3 regions of the Paenibacillus sp. TY11 genome follow, and region 1 is predicted to be linked to each of the others. Evidence: riboswitches for the same ligand, from Rfam matches in the RefSeq annotation. Region 1 holds a riboswitch; each other region holds the start of a gene.
What was found. A riboswitch is a leader RNA that binds a small molecule or an ion and turns the genes downstream of it on or off. The one in region 1 is predicted to bind thiamine pyrophosphate.
Positions count from the first base shown of each region.

Region 2: another riboswitch for thiamine pyrophosphate. It lies ahead of AC6EJC_RS08085 (thiamine phosphate synthase); the one in region 1 lies ahead of AC6EJC_RS20980 (ABC transporter substrate-binding protein).
Region 3: another riboswitch for thiamine pyrophosphate. It lies ahead of tenA (thiaminase II); the one in region 1 lies ahead of AC6EJC_RS20980 (ABC transporter substrate-binding protein).

Region 1 is NZ_JCBAIQ010000021.1:63,585-65,854, reverse strand. It holds gene AC6EJC_RS20985 (pyridoxamine 5'-phosphate oxidase family protein) at 118-552, opposite strand; TPP riboswitch at 821-930, shown strand; gene AC6EJC_RS20980 (ABC transporter substrate-binding protein) at 1,126-2,169, shown strand; gene AC6EJC_RS20975 (hypothetical protein) at 2,177-2,270, opposite strand, start outside.
Region 2 is NZ_JCBAIQ010000006.1:98,971-101,240, reverse strand. It holds gene thiO (glycine oxidase ThiO) at 1-173, opposite strand, end outside; gene AC6EJC_RS08085 (thiamine phosphate synthase) at 238-831, opposite strand; TPP riboswitch at 1,098-1,206, opposite strand; gene AC6EJC_RS08080 (ABC-F family ATP-binding cassette domain-containing protein) at 1,302-2,270, opposite strand, start outside.
Region 3 is NZ_JCBAIQ010000043.1:15,756-18,025, reverse strand. It holds gene thiM (hydroxyethylthiazole kinase) at 1-297, opposite strand, end outside; gene tenA (thiaminase II) at 405-1,094, opposite strand; TPP riboswitch at 1,231-1,333, opposite strand; gene AC6EJC_RS26115 (NAD-dependent malic enzyme) at 1,436-2,270, opposite strand, start outside.

The sequences.
Region 1 (2,270 bases):
AGTAGTCATTTACTTAAATTATTTATGAAAAAATAATTAGTTTTCTCACAAAATAAAAAACCAGCAAACCTCCTAAAAGAATCGGAGATTCACTGGCTTATCCATTTATATTCGTTTCTATTTCTTCCACACCTGGCGCTCAGTTTGTTGACCCACATACTCAATACGAGTCGGATTCACGTCCAAAATGACATAATCGGGATCATCCGGTCCGGAAAACCATTCCTTCAAGGAATCGTTCCACACTTGTTTGCGCAGCCCTTCATCAGCTGTAATCTGGACAGTAGCCTCCACTTCTACGACTTCCTTCGTACCGCCAACTTCATAACCCAATAGCAGATAAGCATTCGGATTGTCCTTTAGCTCATCCACTTTATGCGTTTTGCGATCCGTCGCCAGATGAATGTTCATTCCATCGTTAAAAAGGGCCATATAGCGTACTTTCGGTTTGCCACCCTCTACCGTACCTAACGAGCAAAATTTGTTGTTATCCAAAGCCTTCACAATGGCTTGTTCCAGTTGGCTGCGATCCAATGTTTCCGTTTTACCCACAGTACAACAACTCCTTTTCACGAATTAGAATTTCTACGGCCATGCCATTTGACACCAGCCCATCTGAATATACCTACGCAGCTGTTCTGAAAATAACATGACCCGATCGGTGCTGATTGATTCATGTTCATTTTCAGATCTAGCTCACAGTAAAAGTGTACCCTGTCGTTCGACAAATGAACCGTCATCTCTTCCTCAATGCTGGACAGACCTGCCTTCAAGGCATATAATCGTCGTAGTAAACCCGAATAAACGAACCCATTAAACCATACAATGCCAGGGGTGCTGGAATCGGCCGGCTGAGAGTGTGTCCCAAGACACTGACCCTTACAACCTGATCTGGGTAATGCCAGCGTAGGAATGCTTAAGCAAGATGTGCCTTTTTTTACATAGGACCATCCCTTACTTTGGTATATACAAGCGCAAGCGTCCCGGAATCTCGGGGCGCTTTTTTTTGTTGAAGATTAGGTTGTTGGAAAGATAGCGTCCGGCAGATGTTATTTTTATGAAAATGGGGAACATAAGCTGTCTGATTGGACGGATAACGGGTAATTAAAAGGAGAGAACACAACAATGAAGCGCATGAAAATGTTAAGCCTGGGACTGATCAGTCTGTGGCTTATGGCCCTGATCCTGACCGCTTGCGGCGGAAGTCCACCTACATCCCAAGAGGCGGCTCCCGCTACCGACACTCAAACGTCCACCCCGACAAAGGGGCTCAAAGATGTTAAAGTCGTGCTCGACTGGACACCAAATACGAATCATACGGGACTCTATGTTGCCAAGGATAAAGGATTTTACGAAAAAGCGGGCCTGAATGTCCAAATTGTTCAACCCGGTTCAGGCGGAGCCGATCAAATGGTTGCTTCTAATGCTGCACCTTTTGGTATCAGCTACCAAGAAGGCGTTACACAAGCTCGTACGCAGGGCGTACCGCTCGTATCCATCGCTGCGGTGATTCAGCATAATACCTCTGGCTTCGCAGCCCCGGTAGATCGCGGAATTAAAAGCCCGAAAGATTTTGAAGGTAAGAAATACGGCGGTTGGGGTTCACCCGTAGAAGAAGCGGTCATGAAATCCATCATGGATTCAGAAAAAGGCGATGTGAGCAAAGTAAAGATCGTCAACATGGGCAATGCAGACTACTTTACAGCCGTGAAGCGGGATATTGACTTTGCCTGGATTTTCTACGCTTGGACCGGGATCGAGGCTCAACTTCGGGGTGAGCCATTGGATATGCTGTATGTAAAAGATTATTCCAAAAGCCTCGATTACTATACGCCTGTGATTGTGAGCAATGAACAGACGATTAAAAATGATCCCGAGCTAGTCAAAGCGTTCATGGATGCTACGGCACAAGGCTATGAATACACCATCGCCCATCCGGAACAAGCCGCGGATATCTTAAGCAAAGCTGTGCCGGAATTGGACAAAAAATTGGTACTCGCCAGCCAAAAATGGCTAAGCCCGCGTTATCAAGACGATGCCGCGCAATGGGGCGTGCAAAAAGCGGAGGTATGGCAAAACTATTCGGACTGGATGTACGAACGCAAGTTGCTCAGTAAACCTTTGGAAGTGGATAAAGCCTTCACAAACGACTTCTTGCCCAAGCGCTGATCATTTGTTAAAACGCTAAATAAGACTGAATTAGAGAAGTGAACGAAGCGCCACTACGCAGTCGGATGGTGCTTCCCATCGCTGTTGTACCCAGATTTCTT
Region 2 (2,270 bases), on a different contig from region 1:
ATTCCAACCGCTGCTCCTGAGGCTCCCTCACCCGGGATCAATCGTTCCAGCATGATCGTACTTCGTCCCTCCTTAGCCACATGATAAGCAATGGAACTGCCGATGACACCTCCACCTATGACCAAGCATTCAGCGTGTCCTATCGCTTTTGTCTCTGTGTGTATCTTTAGCATTTGTTCCGTGTCTCCTCTCCATAAACCATTCTGCTTTCAGCTTTCTTCTAATCTCGTTTCCCAGCTACAAGCTGTGAACTACAAGATCTGCCATTCGCCTATATTCCATCGCAGCTGCAACTTGTGACTCGGCCTCCCATATACCAGACATCACCGCAATTCCGCTTGCTCCTGCAATATACAGCTCCGGAATATGGTGCGGTTGTATGCCGCCCAGCGCAATCACAGGAATGTTCGACAGCCTGCATATGTGCTCAAGCTGTACTATCCCCCGTGGTACAACACCGGGCTTACAATGGGTCTCATATACATGACCATAGAGTACATAGTCCGCTCCTGCCCGTTCGGCAGTCTGCGCCTCCTCCAAGGAATGTACAGACACTCCACAGCGTGTACCCTTTGGAAGTAGGCTTTTCACATCCACAACAGGCAATCCATTAGCTGGTAGCTGGACAGCTCCGGCCAAGGTAAGTAAAGCTACATCCACACGGTCATTTACTACAATTTGCTGCAAAGGAACTTCTTGTTCCACCATGCTGCGAGTCAAAGAAAGCAATGCAGAGGCACCCTTCTGCTTCAAACGTGCGTGTACATAATGAACATACGGACAAATAGCAGCAGCCACTTGGACCGCTTGTGCAAGAGTGCCCTTTTCCATCGTAATTGCGTGTAATTCGATCTTATCTTCACCTCACATTGGACTAATGGATCTAAGCTTAACCAGCCACGTTTACCAGCAGTAATGAAAGGGGATTGTATGTGAATCCGTCTACGGTAGCTCGAACAAATTAAAATGAACGAAACGTAAAAAACCACTTCCCCAAAGGAAGTGGTTTAACGAACGTCCAATAATCGAACGGATAATTATATCCGTATACGTATATCGTCCCACGCACAAACAAAAGTAAAGATGATGTTACCTTGTTTGTACGGCGCTCACTTCCCTACGCTGGCATAACCCAGATCAGGTGCAAAGGGTCCGAAATCCATTTATTCCGTCTCAGCCGCATGGGCGGCTCCCCTAGTGTGACTATTTTATTGTATCAGCTAAAGATAGCTTAGCATATTTTTCTAATTCTGCAAACCCCACTTCGTGTGAAATATGCTTGAACTGGATTTTAGTTGATTTTAATTAACTTTACTGGACCACTCTTCCACATTCCACGTTTTGGTTACCCAATCCTCGTAAAAGTCCGGTTCGTGAGATACAAGCAATACGGTCCCTTTGTATTCCTTCAAGGCACGTTTCAGCTCATCCTTTGCTTTGACATCCAAGTGGTTGGTAGGCTCATCGAACAGTACCCAGTTGCTTTCACGCATTAACAGTTTGCAAAGACGGACTTTGGCCTGTTCTCCACCACTGAGCGCAGATAGCGGACGCGTGATATGCTCATTCTTCAAACCGCAGCGCGCCAAATGCGCTCGTACTTCATGCTGGTTCAAATGCGGGAATTCATTCCACACATCGTCAATCGGTGTAATTTTCTCCGCCTTTACTTCCTGCTCAAAATAAGCGGGCTGCAAAAAATCACCTTGATAGGTTTTACCGCTGATTGGTGGAATTTTTCCCAGAATGGTTTTGAGCAATGTCGATTTACCGACTCCGTTGTAGCCGACAATTGCAATCTTTTCGCCACGTTCAATCGTCATGGACATTTTAGGCAAAAGGGCATGTGTATAACCAATCTCAAAATCAATACCCTCAAATACCGTCTTTCCGCTCGCACGTGCTTCTTTGAATTGAAAGGTTGGCTTCGCGGCTTCTTCAGGCTTATCAATACGTTCGATCCGATTAAGTTGCTTTTCACGGCTCTTTGCTCGGCCTGATGTAGATGCACGCGCTTTATTACGCTGAATAAAATCTTCCTGTTTCTTAATAAAGTCCTGTTGCTTCTCATAAGCATCAATATGCTGAGCTTTGTTCAGATCCGCCATTTCAAGAAACTTTTCATAGTTAGCTGAATAACGGGTCATCTTGGCAAATTCAAGATGGTAAATAACATTAACGACCTGGTTCATAAATTCAGTATCATGTGAAATAAGGATAAAAGCATAGGGATAATCCTTCAAATATCGCGTAAGCCATTCAATATGCTC
Region 3 (2,270 bases), on a different contig from region 1:
ACCGACCGGATCTAGCAGGACCGGAACGCCATGTGCATTCGCCGATTGTCCAGCAATGATCATGGCATCTACCAGTTCGCGGTTCAGTGTACCGATGTTTAACACGACGGCGCCCGCTATTTTTGCCATATCTGCAACTTCCTCAGGTGCATAAGCCATCACTGGCGAAGCGCCCAGCGCATACAGGCCGTTGGCTGTAAAGTTGGTGACCACCATGTTGGTCATATTGTGAACGAGTGGCTTGTTGTTTTGTACCTTTGTCAGGAGTTTTGAACAACCTTTTTCCCATGTACTCATCATGTTTATCCTCTCTCATCTATTAAAATCGCAATTTACGTCAGCATCTGTAGTTCGATGGTCAATGGGGCATTAACCGTACTTTACGCATCGAATCGCCAGGCTGATTATTCCAAGACCGCAGCCTGCATCTGGACTGGCCATTCTTCCTGTTTATAAGCCATATCCCAGAACCTATATTCCAGCTGGCAGCTCAGCATAAAATGCTCAATCATCCGTTCCCGCTCAGCAGCCGTTGCGCCTTCCGCCCAAGCATCTACACGGTCTCGGAACTTGACTGTTGTATCTTCAAGCTGGTTTCCATAGAAGCAAATCCATTCATAGAACGGATGGGACTCATCCGGCCTTACTTCATCCAGCAGCCTGTGGCCAATCTCAACATACGTCCACATACACGGCAGCAGCACAGCCATGATCTCGCCCAGACTGCCCTCATGCGCGACCGTCAGCATGTGACGGATATAATGATGAGCCGACGGAGCGAGCGGATATCCCTGCAACTCTTCATAGGTCACACCTGCGACAGCACAGAAATTTTGATGCGGATGAACCTCGCTGTGGAGAATAAAAGAGATCTGTTCGTTAAATACAGCCATGTCCTCCCGGCTCGTGCATTTGGAGATCGCGATTCCATATATCCGCATGTAGGCATTCAAATATTCAAAGTCCTGTTTTACATAGTGAATCAACTGTTCCCTTGCTAAACTTCCTGCAGCAATACCTCTTACAAAGGGATGCTCAAAAATCGCTTGAAAAATGCTATCCGCCTGCCGACGGAGCTCTTGCGTAAAACTCATTTTCCCCACCTCCAACAAAAATGGAGAACAAGAAGTCCCGTAAGATACAATTCCCGGAACAACGCTAAAAAGCCGCCCCGAAAAACTGGAGCGGCTTCATTATAGGCACAATACGCAAAAAAAGCATGTGAGCTTATATACGAAGGCTCCACTTTCCTACGCTAGTACGAACTAGATCAGGTTCCAAGGGTCCAAGATACGTTCTTGTCTCAGCCATAGTGGCTCCCCTAGTGGACTTCCTATTCTTTTGAGTATTACTGTACATTCGTTCATACGTTATGTCAAACCGTTGCCGGAACGCTGTATCCTGCCTGTCAGAACAGGCAATTCCCAGTGAAGCATTAGTGAGGGTGATGTATTGCACTTTCCACTGCTTTGACCTTCGTATATTCCGGTTTCCACATCGCATCTCGTATAGCTTGTTCCACATCTGAAATGTGTGCCTGAGCTACCTGATCCTGAATCGCGGCTTTCGCAACCGCAACCGCAACAGCGTACGAAACATCACGTAATTTTCGGATATGAGGGAGAAGCGCACCGCCAAGCTTATTCGAATCTACACCATTGGCAACGGCATCTGCTGCGGCTGTAAACATCGCAGGTGTGAACCTTTTGGCTTGAACCACAATCGCACCCAGACCAAGTCCCGGAAAAACAAAGGCATTGTTCGCCTGTCCAATTTCAAATTTCGTACCGTTATAGTTGACGGGCTCAAAGGGACTTCCGGTAGCGATCAGTGCTTTGCCATCGGTCCACCGGATCAAATCCTCGGGTACCGCTTCTGCAAGATTTGTAGGATTGGACATGGGCATAATGATCGGGCGTTCTACATGCTTCGCCATCTCCTTGATGATCTCCTCAGAAAAGGCACCTGCTACACCGGAAGTTCCAATCAAAATCGTAGGTTTCACCTGACGGATGACCTCCAGCAGCGGTATTTTGCCGTCATCCGACCGGGCCCATGAGCTGACTTCTTCCTTTTTACGCACATACGGTTTCTGATAGTCTAATATTTCTTCCATATCTTCCGTTAACAGCCCGCGATAATCAAAGGCCCAAAAGAACTTGAATGAATCTTCCGCGGGAAGGCCGTCCTCGATCATAGCACCCCGAATTTGATCAGCGTTACCGATACCTGCCGCCCCGGGGCCGAAGACAAGGATTTTTTGTTCACGC